2 regions of the Bradyrhizobium sp. 6(2017) genome follow, and region 1 is predicted to be linked to the other one. Evidence: riboswitches for the same ligand, from Rfam matches in the RefSeq annotation. Region 1 holds a riboswitch; the other holds the start of a gene.
The links. Region 1 has a riboswitch for cobalamin ahead of G6P99_RS17585 (DUF1636 family protein). Riboswitches for the same ligand answer to the same signal wherever they lie in the genome.

Region 1 (7,893 bases):
CTCGCTGCATGACCATGTCGCGGCGGTGGCCAATCCGCTGGCGTCCGGCGACATCGCGGCCGCGCGTTCGGCGGTTGCGCAGATTGTCGGACGCGATCCCTTGACGCTCGACGATGCCGGCATCGCGCGCGCGACCATCGAGAGCCTCGCCGAGAATGCATCCGACGGCATCGTCGCGCCAGTGTTCTGGGGCGCGCTGTTCGGCCTGCCGGGAATCCTCGGCTACAAGGCGATCAACACACTGGACTCGATGATCGGCCATCGCACCGAGCGGCACGACGCCTTTGGCTGGGCCGCCGCCCGGATCGACGATCTCGCCAATCTCATTCCGGCGCGGCTGACCGGACTTTTGCTCGTGGTGCTCGCGCCGCGGCCATCGCAGGCGTGGTCATGCATGTTGCGTGACGCGCGCCGCCATCGCTCGCCGAATGCCGGCTGGCCGGAAGCGGCGATGGCCGGTGCGCTCGGCGTGCGGCTCAGCGGTCCCCGCATCTATCACGGCAGCATCGCCGATGAGCCCTGGCTGAACGAGGGCGCGCGCGATCCGGCTGCCGCCGACATCTTCGCCGGGCTGAAACTCTATCGTTACGCCACGATGCTGCTGGCTGCGGCGTTCACAGCCCTGGCGCTGGCGTGAAGGAGCGGGGCATGCGCGAGCACGGCGGAAATCTCGATGTCGCCCAGCAACGCTTCGGCGGCGCTGCGGAGGACTGGATCGACCTGTCGACGGGGATCAATCGGGTGCCTTATCCTGACGTCGATGTGGAGCCGCGGCAATGGAGCGCGTTGCCGTCGCGATCCGAGATCGAATCCCTGCACACCGCCGCGCGGCAGGCTTATGCGACCGACGCGCCGATCTTGGCGATGGGCGGTGCGCAGGCCGCTATTCAGCTGCTGCCCCAGCTGGCGTCCCGGGGGCGGGCGCGTGTCCTGGCGCCGACCTACAATGAGTATGCCGCAGTGTTGTCGGCCGCCGGATGGGACGTCGACGAGGTGTCCGATCTCGCAGCGCTTGCGGGCGCCGGTCTTGCCGTGGTCGTCAACCCGAACAATCCCGATGGGCGGCACCATGAGCGGCGCGAGTTGCTCGCGCTATTGCCGCGCGTCGGCCGGCTCGTGATTGACGAGAGTTTTGCGGACGCCGTGCCGGACCTGTCGCTCACACCGGAAGCCGGACGAGCGGGGCTCGTGATCCTGCGCTCGTTCGGCAAATTCTACGGGCTTGCCGGGCTGCGGCTCGGCTTCGCGATCGGCAGCGAGACGGATATCGCCGCGCTTGCGGCGATGGCGGGCCCATGGCCGGTGTCGGGGGCCGCAATCGCGATCGGGCGGCGGGCGCTGCGCGATCACGACTGGGCAAAGGCGACGGCCGCGCGGCTGGCGGCCGACTGCGTCAGGCTCGATGCAGCGGTGCGATCGCAGGGGTGGACCCTGGTCGGTGGCACGCCGCTGTTCCGTCTCTACGAGACCCGCGATGCGCTGGCCGCACAGGACAAGCTTGCGCGCGGGCTGATCTGGTCGCGCGTCTTCCGGCAGCGGCCGGGATGGCTGCGCCTCGGTTTGCCCGGCAGCGAGGCCGAATGGGCTCGCCTCTCCACGGCATTGTCGCGCTGACCTAGCGCGCCAGCGCGAGCAGGCCTTCGACGTCGAGATGGGTCTCGATGTGTTCGGCGAGCGCATCGAGCGCGCTCTCGACCCGGGCGCCGTATGGCTGGTCGGCCGCGGGAATATCGAGCCTCGCAAGGAACGCCTTGCGAAATTGGTCTGACGTGAACAGGCCGTGCAGATAGCTGCCGTGAACGCGACCATCCGCGGAAACGGCACCTTCTGCTGCGCCGTCAAGCGTCGCAAAAGGCCGCGCGCGATCCGGACCGTCGGTGCGCCCGATGTGGATTTCATAGGCGCTGATCGGCTGAGATGTGGCAGCATGCACCGCGCTGACGCGCGTCAGCGTCTTCTGCTCGGTCATGACAGTTGTGATATCAAGAAGTCCGAGGCCGCGCGTTTCGCCGGCCGGGCCTTCGATCCCGTCGGGATCGGCGACGCTCTCGCCGAGCATCTGATACCCGCCGCAGAGGCCAAGGACATGGCCGCCGCGGCGATGATGCGCCAGGAGATCGATGTCCCAGCCTTGCGCGCGCAGGAAGGCGAGGTCGCCGCGGGTCGATTTCGAGCCGGGCAGGATGACGAGCCGCGCATCACCCGGGATGGCTTCGCCTGGTCGCACCATCACGAGATCGACGCCGGGCTCGAGCTTCAGCGGATCGAGATCGTCGAAATTCGCGATGCGCGACAGCGCAAGGAAGGCGATCTTGCACTGGCCGGGCTTGCGCGCGTCGGCGAGCCCGAGCGCGTCTTCGGCCGGAAGCTCACCGGCGCGGGTAAACCAGGGCAGTACGCCAAAGCCGCGCCACGCCGTGCGGGATTCGATCAAGCGGTAGCCGTCGTCGAACAGCGTCGGATCGCCGCGGAACTTGTTGATGAGAAAACCCTGGATCATCGCGGCATCCTCGGGATCGATCACCGCCTGGATACCGACGAGCTGCGCGATCACGCCGCCGCGGTCGATGTCGCCGACCAGCACCACGGGCACGTCAGCCCGGCGCGCAAAGCCCATATTGGCGATATCGGACTTACGCAGATTGACCTCGGCGGGGCTGCCGGCACCTTCGACCAGCACCAAATCGGCGCGATCCTTCAGCCGCGCAAAGCTCTCCAGCACCGCGCCCATCAGCGACGGTTTCATAGCGGAATATTCGCGCGCGCGTGCGGTCGCGATCCGTTTGCCGTGCACGATGATCTGGGCACCGACATCGCTCTCCGGCTTCAGCAGCACCGGGTTCATGTCGGTGTGCGGCTCGACACCGGCGGCGAGCGCCTGCAGGGCCTGCGCACGTCCGATCTCGCCGCCGTCGATGGTCACGGCCGCGTTGTTGGACATGTTCTGCGGCTTGAAAGGCAAGACGCGCAGGCCGCGTCGTCTGGCAGCGCGCGCCAGGCCCGCGACGATGAGCGACTTGCCCACGTCCGAACCCGCTCCCTGGATCATCAATGCGCGCGCCATGGCGATAACAGTCAGAACTCGACGCCCGGTTGGGCCTTGATGCCGGAGCGGAACGGATGCTTCACCAGCGTCATCTCGGTGACGAGATCGGCGATCTCGATCAATTCATCCTTGGCATTGCGTCCGGTGAGCACGACATGCGTCATCGGCGGCTTCGACGTGGTCAGGAAGTCGACGACATCGGCAATGGCGAGATAATCGTAGCGCAGCGCGATGTTGATCTCGTCGAGCACGACCATGCGCAAGCTCGGGTCTGCGATCAGCTGCTTGGCCTTCTCCCAGCCGGCCTGCGCCGCCGCGATGTCGCGCGCGCGATCCTGGGTCTCCCAGGTAAAACCTTCGCCCATCGCGTGGAATTGACAGAGCTCTCCGAAATGCCCGGTGAGCAGGCGGCGCTCGCCGGTATCCCAGGCGCCCTTGATGAACTGCACCACGGCGCATGGGAAGCCATGCGCCACGCAGCGCACGATCATGCCGAAGGCGGAGGAGGACTTTCCCTTGCCGGCGCCGGTATGAACGATGATCAGACCCTTTTCGCCGCTCTTGGTCGCCATGATCTTGTCGCGGGCGACCTTTTTTTTCGCCATCTTGGTCGCGTGGCGCGCATCCAGCGAAACCTCGCTGCTGACGACCTCGTCTTCGGCGCCGTTTTCTTCAGAAATCATGACGTTCCTTCGGCTTGACAAGTTCGAGCCACGGACGAATGGTGGGCCCGCGTTGGTTCCTGTCCTACGACAGGCGAAGAGGGAATGCGATAGGGCTCAAGGTGGGCCTGAAAAGCAGCCGCCCCCGCGACCGTGACCGGAGAGATGCCCAAAGCCACTGATTCCTTGTCGAGAATCGGGAAGGTGGGCATCGAGGGAGAAATCCTGCTCCGCAAGCCGGGAGACCTGCCAACGCAACGTGTTGTGAGACCGGCGGACGGGGTGTTCCGCGACGGGGAAACGAACCCATTCACAACGGTTCGTGTGCCTCTTCGCCTCCCGCTGTTAATCCAGGATGGGCGATGAGCGTTACACTTCATGTCTGCATCACCTGCCGCGCCGGCCAGACGCTGGCGGAAGGTGAGCTCGCGCCCGGTGCGCGCCTGTATGCCGCGCTTGTTGAGGCCGGCGTGCCCGATGACGTCAATCTTGTTCCCGTCGAATGCCTGTCGGCGTGCAGCCAGGGTTGCTCGGTCGCGCTCAGTGCGCCGGGGCGGTGGTCCTACGTCTACGGCCGCCTGTCCGCTGACAATGCCAGGGATGTGATCGCGGGCGCCACCGCCTATGCCGCGGCGCCTGACGGCATCGTGCCGTGGCGCAGCCGTCCGGAAATCTTTCGCAAGCAATCGCTCGCTCGAATCCCACCCCTTGCCGTCGTGCCGGAGGCCGCAGAATGACTACGCTCGCCAAGGTTCCGGTCACCGTCGTGACCGGTTTTCTCGGGTCCGGCAAGACAACGCTGATCCAGCATCTGATCCGCAACGCCAACGGCAAGAAGCTCGCGGTGCTGGTCAACGAATTCGGCAGCGAAGGCGTCGACGGCGAGATCCTGAAGTCGTGCGCCGACGCCAATTGTCCGGCCGAGAACATCGTCGAGCTCGCCAATGGCTGCATCTGCTGCACCGTCGCCGACGATTTCATCCCGGCCATGGAGCAGTTGCTCGCGCGCCGGGTGAGACCTGATCACATCGTGATCGAGACGTCCGGCCTCGCTTTGCCGAAGCCGCTGCTGAAGGCGTTCGACTGGCCGGAAATCCGCTCGCGGATCACGGTCGACGGCGTGATCGCGCTGGCCGATGCGGAGGCCGTTGCTGCCGGCCGCTTTGCGCCGGATCCGGCCGCAGTCGATGCACAGCGTGCGGCCGACGACAATCTCGACCACGAGACGCCGCTGTCCGAAGTGTTCGAGGACCAGATCGCCTGTGCCGATATCGTGCTGCTGACCAAGGCCGATCTCGCCGGAGCCGAGGGGATCAAGGCGGCCAAAGCGGTGATTGCGGCCGAAATGCCGCGCGAGGTGCCGATGTTGCCGATCGTCGACGGCGTCGTCGACGCGCGGGTCATCCTGGGACTCGAGGCCGCCGCAGAGGATGATCTCGCATCGCGGCCGTCTCACCATGATGGCGAAGCCGAACACGAGCACAATGATTTCAACTCCGTAGTGATCGATCTTCCCGAGGTTTCGGATGTCGAGGCACTGGTGGCTTCGATCAAGGGGCTGGCGCGCGAGCAGAACGTGCTGCGCGCCAAGGGCTACATCGCGGTCGAAGGCAAGCCGATGCGGTTGCTAGTGCAGTCCGTCGGCGAACGGGTACGGCATCAGTTCGACATGCCTTGGGGCACGCGGCCGCGGCAGTCGAAGCTGGTCGTGATCGGCGAACACGGCGATATCGATGAAGCTGCGATCAGGGCGCGACTAGGTGTCTGATGCACGTCGTCTTCCGCGAGAGCCGCGGCCTTGAGGAGACCGCGACGCCAAGGGACCTCGGCCAGGATCCGGCCGATCTCGTGGTGTTGTCGTTTTCCGACAGCGATCTCGCCGCCTTCGCGGCCGGCTGGCGGCGGGGCCGCGCCGCGCTGCCGTCGCTGCGGCTCGCCAATCTCGCGGAGCTGCGCCATCCGCTCTCGGTCGATACCTATATCGAGCGCACACTGTCGCGCGCGCGCGGCATCCTGGTGCGGCTGATCGGCGGCGAACCCTATTGGTCATACGGGCTGGCCGCGGTGCATCGTCTGGCGAAGGAGCGCGACATCGCTTTGGTGGTGTTGCCAGCCGATGGCCGCGACGATCTGCGGCTGGATGAATTTTCGACCTTGCCGGTCTCGACGCTGCGTCGTCTGAAGGTGCTGTGCGACAAGGGCGGGCCTGTCGCCGCGCAGGCCGTGATCGCACAATTGGCGCTGGCGTCAGGGCTGTATGCCGGGCCTGTGGTCGGCGAGATCGATCTTCCCGAGATCGGTCTCTACGACCCGCGGCGCGGTGTTGTCGCGGCGCTGCCGGCATCGGATCGCCGGCCGCGGGCACTGGTGACTTTCTATCGCTCCTATCTCGCGGCGGGCGACACGGCACCGGTCGATGCGTTGATTGAGGCGCTACGCGAGAAGGGCTTTGACGCCTGCGGCGTCTTCGTCGCCTCGTTGAAGGCGGCGGGCGTGGCCGATTGGCTGCGTACTCAATTCGCGCAATGCGCACCCGCCGCCATCGTCAATGCGACCGCCTTTTCCGCGGCCGGCGATGACGGCACCACGCCGTTCGATGCCGCATCGTGTCCGGTGTTCCAGGTCGCTCTGTCCACGGCGCGGCGCGAGGATTGGGCCGAGTCGCTGCGCGGTCTGTCGCCCGGCGATCTCGCGATGCATGTGGTGTTGCCGGAGGTTGACGGCCGCCTGTTTGCTGGCGTGGTCAGCTTCAAGTCGGCGAGCGAGCGCGATCCCGATCTGCAGTTCGCACATCTCGCGCATCGGCCGGATGCCGGACGCGTCGCAGCAATTGCCGTGCGCGTGGCAGCCTGGCGCCATCTTGCGGAAAAGCCCGCGCGGAAGAAGCAACTTGCACTCGTGCTGTCGAACTATCCGGGCCGTCCGCACCAGATCGCGCATGCTGTCGGCCTCGATGCGCTTGCCTCGGTCGAGGTATTGCGGGCCGATCTCGCGGCCGCGGGCTTTGATCTCGAGCCGGTGGCGTCGCTGGGCGATGCGCTCTTGCACCGGAAACTGACATGGGAGGTGGCCGAGTATCGCGCGGCCATCTCCGGCCTTCCGCCACAGCTTCAGGACGACCTCGCGCGTGCATGGGGCGCGCCGGAGGACGATCCCGATTGTCGTGATGGCGAATTTCAATTCGCGGCAATCCAGTGCGGCAAGTCCGTCATCGCCGTTCAGCCGGAGCGCGGCGATGTCGGTCATCGCGATGCCGACTATCACGATCTGTCGCGCACGCCGCGCCATGCCTATGTCGCGTTCCATCTGTGGCTCAGGCAGCAACGCATCGATGCCGTCGTGCACATGGGCGCGCATGGCACGCTGGAATGGCTGCCCGGCAAGTCGGTTGCGCTGTCGTCCGCGTGCTGGCCGGAAGCGCTGATCGGCGATCTGCCCGTCATCTACCCCTTCATCGTCAACGATCCCGGCGAGGCGGCGCAGGCCAAGCGCCGGATCGGCGCCGTGACGATCGGCCACCTGCCGCCGCCGCTGGCGCAGGCGGCGGTGCCGGAAGGCTTGCGCAGGCTCGAGCGCCTGCTCGATGAATATTCGACCGCTGACGGTCTCGATCCGGCACGGCGGCAGCGCCTGATTGCCGATATCCGCGAGGAAGCGCGGCTGGCCGGGCTGGAGGACGATCTCGGTCTCGCTGCGTCGGTCTCCGCTGCCGAGGCGATTCCGCAGATCGACCGCTTTGTCTGCGATCTCAAGGAAAGTCAGTTCGGCGATGGCCTGCACGTGTTCGGGCAGGGCGCCTGCGGTGCGGAGGAGAGAGCGGCGTTACGCGATGCGCTCTCCGGCCGGCGCGTCGCGCCGGGACCGTCGGGGTCGCCCTATCGCGGGCGCCGCGACGTGCTGCCGACCGGACGCAATCTGTTTGCCGTCGATCCCCGCGCGGTGCCGACGCCGTCGGCGCATGCGCAGGGCGTGAAACTCGCCGAAGAGCTGCTGCGCCGCCACCTGCAGGACCACGGTGACTGGCCGAAGGGGCTCGTCGTCGACCTCTGGGGCTCGTCGACGATGCGCACCGCCGGTGAGGATTTTGCGATGGCGCTGCATCTTGCCGGCATCGCGCCGCGTTGGGATCACGGATCGGGCCGTGTGGCCGGCTACGACATCATCGCGCCGGCGGAGCTCGGTCGT
Region 2 (7,893 bases), 3.0 Mb from region 1:
ATCGAACCGTCACCCCCGCGCAACGGCTTCGCCGTTGTCGCTGGAGGTGCGAGCCTTGCGGGGCACTTGCACCGCTGGGCGAGCCTCGAAGGGCGACAGCCCCGCTCTGTCCGCAGCCATTTGGAAATATCGGGGCCGTGCATCCTCCGAGACGCGCTACGCGCTCCTCAGGATGACGGATAACGAGGAGTCACCGCGTCACCCGCTGCAGCTCCGCCGTCAACCGATCCAGCGCATCCGCCAGCATCACGCCGCCGCAGACGGTGAGCCGCTCCGGCAGCACGATGCGCTTGCCCTCCGGATAGAATCGCTCCAGCGCCGGATGCAGCAGGAAGGCGCGGCCGTCGTCCTCGGCGCGATCGCCGGCTTCCGACACCAGGATAAAATCCGGCCGTAGTTTCACGATGGCTTCCAGCGAGGCAAATCCGCCGGCGCTGAAGCCGAGCTCGCCGGCGGCGTTGGAAAGACCCGTTGCCGCCAGCAGCGAGCTGATCAGGCTGCTCTCACCCGACACAAAGCCGCGCCGCTCCAGCGGCAGCACGCGATAATGATGACCATCAGCCACCGCCCGCGCCCGTGCGATCGCCGCATCGAGCCGCGCGATCTCGGCCTCCGCGCGATCCGGATGCTGCAGCACATTGCCCATCGCGCGGATCTGGTCCTTCACCTCGTCCAGCGTGCGCGGCACCGTGAACTCGACGAGGTGTAGCCCCTTCGCCTTCAACAGATCGCGCGTCGCCCGCTTGTCGAATAGGCTGACGACGACAAGGTCGGGCTTGTGCAGCAGAACATCTTCGGCCTCGCCGGACAGCCGCGGAAAGTTTCGCGCCTTCTCGGCGGCCCAGGACTGCCAGGCATCGCGCGAAAAACGGCTCAGCCCGAGGATCTGGTCCGGATCGGCCAGCGACAACACGAGCTGGTCGCTGCAGACATTCATCGAGACGATGCGCGGTCCGGTGGCGGATGAGGCATCGCACGACATCATCCATGCCGCCATTGCCAAGGCTGCGAGACACCGCATGCGCATCACACGTCCGCCCACGGCACGATGACGGCCTCGCGTTGAAATTCGGCGCGGTAGGCGCTGACCCGGAACACGCTGGCGAGGACCGCCTCCGACAATGCTTCCGCAGGCGCGCCTTGCGCCGCCAGCCGGCCCTCCGCCAGAACCAGCACGTGATCGGCAAAGCGCGCGGCGAGCCCGAGATCGTGCGTCACCACGACGACCAGCACGCCGGTGTCGGCGACGTTGCGCAGCTTCTGCATCACGTCGATCTGGTGGCGCGGATCGAGCGACGCGGTCGGCTCGTCGGCGAGGATCACCGGCGCCTCGACCGCCAGCACCCTCGCCAACGCGACGCGGCTGCGCTCGCCGCCGGACAGCTTGGTGACGCGGCGGTCGCTGAATTCAGTGACGTCGACCGCCTGCATCGCCCGCAGCACGGCCTCCATGTCCTTCGGCGACAACCGCGCCGGATCGGTCGCGCCATGCGGATAGCGGCCGAGCGCGACGATGTCGCGCGCCGGCAGCGGCCAATGCACCATGTGCCCCTGCGGCAGATAGGCAAAGCGTTTCGCGCGCTCGCGCAACGATAGCGCCGCCAGCGCATCGCCGCCGATCCGGATCTCGCCATCGGACGGGATCAATCCGGCGAGCGCGCGCAGCAGCGTGGTCTTGCCGGCGCCGTTCGGGCCGACCAGCGCGACCAGATGGCCTGATGCCAGCGACAGCGACACATCGTGCAGCACCTTGCGGCTACCGAGCGACGCATTGAGCGCGATGGCGGAGAGCAGCGTCATGCCACGCCTCCGCCGAGCGCGCGGCGTTCGCGCATGATCAGATAGAGGAAGAACGGCACCCCGATGATCGAGGTCAGCACACCGACCTTGATGTCGGAGGTCGAGGGGATGATGCGCACCGCGATATCGGCCGCGAGCAGCAGCGCCGCGCCGGTGAGCGCGCTCGGCACCAGCAGCCGCGCCGGATCGTGACCGATCAGGGGACGCATCAGATGCGGCGCGAAGAGCCCGATGAAGCCGATCGTGCCGGTGACCGCGACCGCGCCGCCGACGCCGAGCGCAACGCCCGCGATCACGAAGAGCCGCAGCCGCCCGACATCGACGCCGAGGCTCTGCGCCGCCTCCTCGCCGAGCGTCAGCGCACGGAACGCGCTCGCCTGGCTGAGCAGGATCGCGGCACCCGCGATGATGAAGGGCAACGCCAGCGCGACATGCTGAAAGCTGCGGTCCTCGAGCGAGCCGAGCAGCCAGAACGCGATCTCCAGCACCACGAAGGGATTGCTGGAGAGGTTCATCACCAGCGCGGTCGCAGCTCCCGCAAAGCTCGAGATCGCGAGCCCCGCGAGGATCAGAATCAGCAGCCCGGCATTGCGGCCGGCGATCGCGAGCAGCGCGAACACCGAGCCGAACGCGGCGATGATCGCCACCACCGGCAGCGCGTAGGAGCGCACGTCGGCCAGGCCGAGCGCGATCACCAGCACCGCGCCGAACGCCGCCGATTGCGGCGCGCCGAACAGCGACGGCGAGGCCAGCGGATTGCGCAGCAGGCCCTGCAGCGCCGCGCCTGACAGCCCGAGAATGCCGCCGATTGCGAACGCCAGAATGGTGCGCGGCAAACGAATTTCGCGCACGATCACCTGCGCCACGTCGCTGCCGCCGCCGAACAGCGCCTCGGTCACCGCGAGCGGCGACAGCCGCACCGGCCCGATGCCGAGCGAGATCACGCACAGCAGCGCCACAAGCGCGAGCAGCGCCGCGGTGGCGCCCCACCGTCGCCGCGCCGCGACCTCGGCCGCCAAGGCAAAATCCTGCACGCTCATTGGATCCATGCTCTTACAGCGATCGCCGTGGCAGACAAGCGACACTCGATAAAAACCGTGGCCGCCCAGCCATTGCCCGACTTCCGCCGGATTGACTTTGCTGCCCGGCCGAACCCTAGATGAACATGACGGTTCTTTAGCGAGATGAAAAGGGAATGCGGTGCGGGGAAACTTCCCCAAGGCCGCGGCTGCCCCCGCAACTGTATGCGGTGAATCCTTCGTCACAGGCCACTGGGAATCTCGGTCCTGGGAAGGCGACGAAGGGTAACGACCCGCGAGCCAGGAGACCTGCCGTCAGCCGTGGTCACACGCGAAGATGCCGGTCGGGGAGTACAGGCATGAGCTTCACCTGAGGCTGTTAGCACGATGGTGAGACTGGTTCGCGGTGACGTGCCACTGACGTTACCGAGGTCTCGCTTATGCTCACTTTCTCTTTCCATTGGCGGCGCACGCTGCTGCTCGCGACGACGATGCTCGCGCCTGTATTTATTGTCTCCGCCGCGCGGGCGCAGCAGGCGCCTGCTCCCGATCAGCTACCGACCATCGAAGTCACCAAGCCGGGCGATCAGAACGTCACGCGCGCCAGGCCGGCCGCGGACGAAGCGCCGGCGCCGCGCCGCCCGGCGCCGGGCACCGCAGAGAGCACCAATGTGGGCGGCGGAAGCGGATCGGGCACCACAGGGACAGGCACGGCCACCGGAACGGGCGGCACCAGCGGCGGCCGCCAGTTCGCCGGCATTGTCGGATCGTCCTCGGCCCTGATCACGGCCGACGACATCGCGCATTCGCCGGTACAGTCGCTGCCTGAAATCCTCGCGCAGGTGCCGGGCGTGCAGCTGCAAACGCTCTATGGCGGGCCGAACGGCGCCAAGACCGCGGTCGACCTGCGCGGCTTCGGGGCATTCGCCACCGACAACACGCTGTTCCTGCTCAACGGCCGCCGGCTCAACGACGTCGACAAGGCCGGCTTCGACCTCACCACGATCCCGCTCGATTCGATCGCGCGCATCGAGATCACGCGCGGCAACAGCGGCGCCGTGCTCTACGGCGACAATGCGGTGGGCGGCGTCGTCAACATCATCACCAAGACCGGCGTCGGCGGTCCGCCGACGACGATGAGAGCCGAGGCGGGATATGGCTCGTTCAACACCCGCATGGCCGCCGTCTCCGCGGCGCTCAATGCGGGACCGTGGTCCACCTCGTTCTACGGCAACGGCATCAAGTCCGACGGCTACCGCGTCAACAATGCGCTCGACCAGCGCAACGCCGTCGGCAGCATCAACTACACCACGCCCGATCTGACCGCCTTCCTCACCGTCACGGGCAGCGACCAGAAGCTCGGCCTGCCCGGCGGGCGGCTGGTCGATCCGTCGATCGGGATCAACGAGCTGCAAACCGACCGCAGGGGCAGCAGCACGCCGTTCGACTATGCCAACCAGCAGACCGCCAGCGTCACCGCCGGCTTCACCAAGACGCTGATCAACGGCGTCGACCTGATCGTCGACGGCGGCTGGCGGCAGCGCGATACCCAAAGCGGCTTCTTCGGCACGGTACCGACCATCAGCTTCGCCTCGACCTACAACGATGCCGCGCTGGAGACCTGGTCGCTGACGCCGCGGCTCAGCGTCAAGAACGTGATGCTGGGGATGCCGTCGACGATCCTGACCGGCATCGATTATTACGATTCGACGTTCCGTCAGGCACGCGGCGCGTTCCAGGGCGTCGACCCCTTCCACATCTACAATATCGAGCAGCAGAGCGTGGCAGGCTACTGGCAGCACACGCTCGGATTGCTGCCGACCACCGACTTCGCCTATGGTGCACGCGTCCAGAATACCAGCGTCTCGGCGCGTGATCGCTACGACCCGAATGCGCCGTTCGCCTTCGACACGCAGGCGTCGCCGCTCGACAGCAACGAGACGCAATATGCGCTCCATGTCGGCGTCGAGCATCGCTTCACCGACACATTCTCGGTGTTCGGCCGCGCCGCGCGCGCATTCCGCACGCCCGACGTCGACGAGCGCGTCGCATCGGGTCCGTCATTCGACCCGCTGACCTTCCTGCCCATCGCGCAGAATTTTGCGCTCAAGACCCAGACGTCGGAAGACGTCGAGGGCGGCTTCCGGGTCAGGACCAACCGCTTCCAGGTCCAGACCAGCGTCTATCTGATGGATCTCGAGAACGAGATCCATTTCAACCCGGTGCTGTTCTACAACGTCAACCTCGATCCGACCCGCCGCTACGGCTCGGAAACCAGCGCCTCGCTCAAGGTCAGCGACAGCGTGACCTTGCGCGGCGGCATGGCGATCACCCGCGCGGTCTTCCGCGAAGGCATCTGGGCCGGCAACGACGTGCCGCTGGTGTCGCGCTATACCGGCAATGTCGGCGTGACCTGGAATATTTGGCAGAACTATCTGGTGTTCGACGCCACCGCGCGCGCCTGGAGCTCGCGCATCATGGACAACGACCAGGCCAACACCCAGAGCCGGATTCCCGGCAACGCCACCGCCGATATCAAGCTGAGCGGGCAAATTGATCGCTTCTTCTGGTCGCTCAGCGTCAACAACCTGTTCAACGCGCTCTATTACGACTACGCCATCGCGAGCTCGTTCACGGATGGCCGCTTCTCGGCCTATCCGCTCCCGGGCCGCACCTACATGGTGAAGGCCGGCGCAACGTTTTAGAGCGTGATCCGGCGCGGCGGGTGTGACGCCGCAGCGTCGTCTCTCACATTACAAGCGCCAGCAAACTGGGGTAGAATTCCGGCAGCTGATTTAACCCGCGCAGGGGAAACGCATGGGCAAGGCCGGAAAGACGAGCAAGGGCGCCGACAAGCCCAGCAAGAAGTCCGACGAAAAGTCGAAGGCGCCGCCGCCACCCGCCGCGCCGCCGGACGACGAGTATGACGAGGATGGCGACATCGCCACCCCGAAGATCGACCGCTATGGCAATGACGACGAGCCGTTGTAGGACGGACATCATCCACGATGTCGTCCTGGCGAAAGGCAGGACCCATTACCCCTGAAGCACGTTGGCGGGCGAGCTGCGGCCCCAGTCTTCTACCAAACTTGCAGCGGTGGTTATGGGTCCTGGCTTTCGCCAGGACGACGTGAGGCATTGCGAATAAAATCGTCACGCTCGATCTTCTTGATACTGCCGCGATCCAGCAGATGCGCACCGAAGCCGCTGCGCGCCAGCGATGAGGCGATCTGCGGCGATGCCAGCAGCAGCGCCGTGGTCATCGCCAGCGGCGCGGCGCTGAGCCAATCGAGCCGCACCGGCGTCAACTCTTCCGTACTTCCGCGATAGAGACCGTCACCCGCGGCGATGCGGCCGCATTCCCTGATCAGCTCGCGCCTTGTGCCGTCGCGCGACGCGCTGCCGAGCAGCGCCTGCATCGCCAGATGGGTCCGCACGCCGGCGCGGCCGTCCGCCAGCGGAGCCGGCGTCTCGTCAAGCGAGACGCGCAGCAGCAGGTCGACCAGATCGGTGCCGGACCGGTATGCGTTCATGGGCTCAACCAGCCGCGGGTTGCAGTCGATCAAAAGCGGCGTTGCGCTGTCGAGCGGCATGATGACATCGACCGACAGCGCGCCGTGCCAGCCAAGATGCGCGCCGATGGTCTCGAGCGCGGCGCGGATCGCCGGCCGGCTCACGCTCTCCTTGATCGCCTCGCCGCCGCCGACGCCGGCTGCGATCTGACGGTAGGCGTGGAAGGCAATGAGAGTGCCGCGGCAAAACACCGACTGGGCCTTCTCGACGGTGCCGGTGATGAGGTCTTGCGCCAGCACCTCGCCGGCAAAATCGCCTGCGGATTCGAGATCGTAGAGCGCGCGATGGAGATCGCTGGCGTCGCGCACAAACCAGATACCACGGCTGGCAGTGCCGATCGACGTCTTGACCACGGAGGGAAACCGCAGGCCGTCGCGCAGCTCATCGACCGAGTTCACGATCCGGGTCGGCGGCTGCGGCAGGCCGAGCTGGTCGAGCAGACGGCTGAAGCCGGCCTTGCTGTGCACGGCGCGATAGCTGGCGAAATCCGGCAGCGCCAGGCCGGCGCGCAGCTGCAATCGATCCTGGGCGCGGGCGAACAGAAAGCCCTGTTCATGGGTCGGCAGCAGCACATCGAAATGCCGCGACGCCAACAGACGCTCGACGAAGCGCAGGAAGCCGGCCGGATCGGTGCGCAGCGGCGGACAATGGTGGTACTTGCGGACAAAGCGGGAATAGCGCGCCAGGCACCAGCGCGAGGGATCGCAGATTTCGACGTGATGGCCGGCCAGCCCCAGGATCGTGATCGCCTCGCGGCCGGAGGTGCTGGAGCCCTCTGACACGAGCACCCGGAGCGGCTTTTTGGCGTCGATCATGACCGATCATCGCCGCGCCGCCACGCTTTGTCGCCGCCATTAATGCCGCATGTGTCGATCCGGCACGCCCACTCCGGGGGCAGCCATGCAGGCGCGTTCATGGACAATTAGCGGCCAGCCTCTATTTTCGGCGCGCCCTGCCGGGCGTTGGGAAAAGGGTTGTCTCAAAAATGGTCGACGTTCTGGCCGCACCGCAGCAAGCGAGAGCCGACAGCGCGGTGCGCACGCTGACGGGGATTTCGGTGGCCCATTGGGTCAGCCATTTCCATATCTTCGTGCTGCCGATGCTGTTCCCGTTCCTGAAGCAGCAGCTCGGCGTCGGCTATGTCGAGCTCGGCCTGGCGCTGACGGTGTTCGCGGTGGTCTCCGGCCTGACCCAGGCGCCGATCGGCTACCTCGCCGACCATATCGGCGCGCGCAAGATCCTGCTGATCGGGCTGACCATCGGCGGCTGTGCGCTGATCGGGCTCGGCCTGCATCTCAGCTATCCCTCGCTGATCGTCTGCGCCGTGCTGCTTGGGCTTGCCAACAGCGTCTATCATCCGGCTAACTACGCGATCCTCTCGGCCCATATGGACGAGGCGCGGATGGGCCGCGCCTTCTCGATCCACACCTTTGCCGGCTTCCTCGGCGGCGCGGTCGCGCCCGCGATCATGGCGGCGCTGGTCGCCTCGATCGGCGGCCTC

Region 2: it holds a riboswitch for cobalamin, as region 1 does, so the genes downstream of both, G6P99_RS03875 (TonB-dependent receptor) here and G6P99_RS17585 (DUF1636 family protein) in region 1, are expected to answer to the same signal.

The regions. Positions count from the first base shown of each region.
Region 1 covers NZ_CP049289.2:3,786,645-3,794,537, forward strand. Annotated here, with positions in the region: gene cbiB (adenosylcobinamide-phosphate synthase CbiB) at 1-637, shown strand, start outside; gene cobD (threonine-phosphate decarboxylase CobD) at 649-1,614, shown strand; gene G6P99_RS17575 (cobyric acid synthase) at 1,616-3,064, opposite strand; gene cobO (cob(I)yrinic acid a,c-diamide adenosyltransferase) at 3,076-3,729, opposite strand; cobalamin riboswitch at 3,766-3,976, shown strand; gene G6P99_RS17585 (DUF1636 family protein) at 4,071-4,445, shown strand; gene cobW (cobalamin biosynthesis protein CobW) at 4,442-5,476, shown strand; gene cobN (cobaltochelatase subunit CobN) at 5,476-7,893, shown strand, end outside.
Region 2 covers NZ_CP049289.2:830,394-838,286, reverse strand. Annotated here, with positions in the region: gene G6P99_RS03890 (ABC transporter substrate-binding protein) at 191-985, opposite strand; gene G6P99_RS03885 (ABC transporter ATP-binding protein) at 1,027-1,800, opposite strand; gene G6P99_RS03880 (FecCD family ABC transporter permease) at 1,797-2,840, opposite strand; cobalamin riboswitch at 2,953-3,150, shown strand; gene G6P99_RS03875 (TonB-dependent receptor) at 3,260-5,524, shown strand; gene G6P99_RS03870 (hypothetical protein) at 5,637-5,810, shown strand; gene G6P99_RS03865 (hypothetical protein) at 5,921-7,207, opposite strand; gene G6P99_RS03860 (MFS transporter) at 7,378-7,893, shown strand, end outside.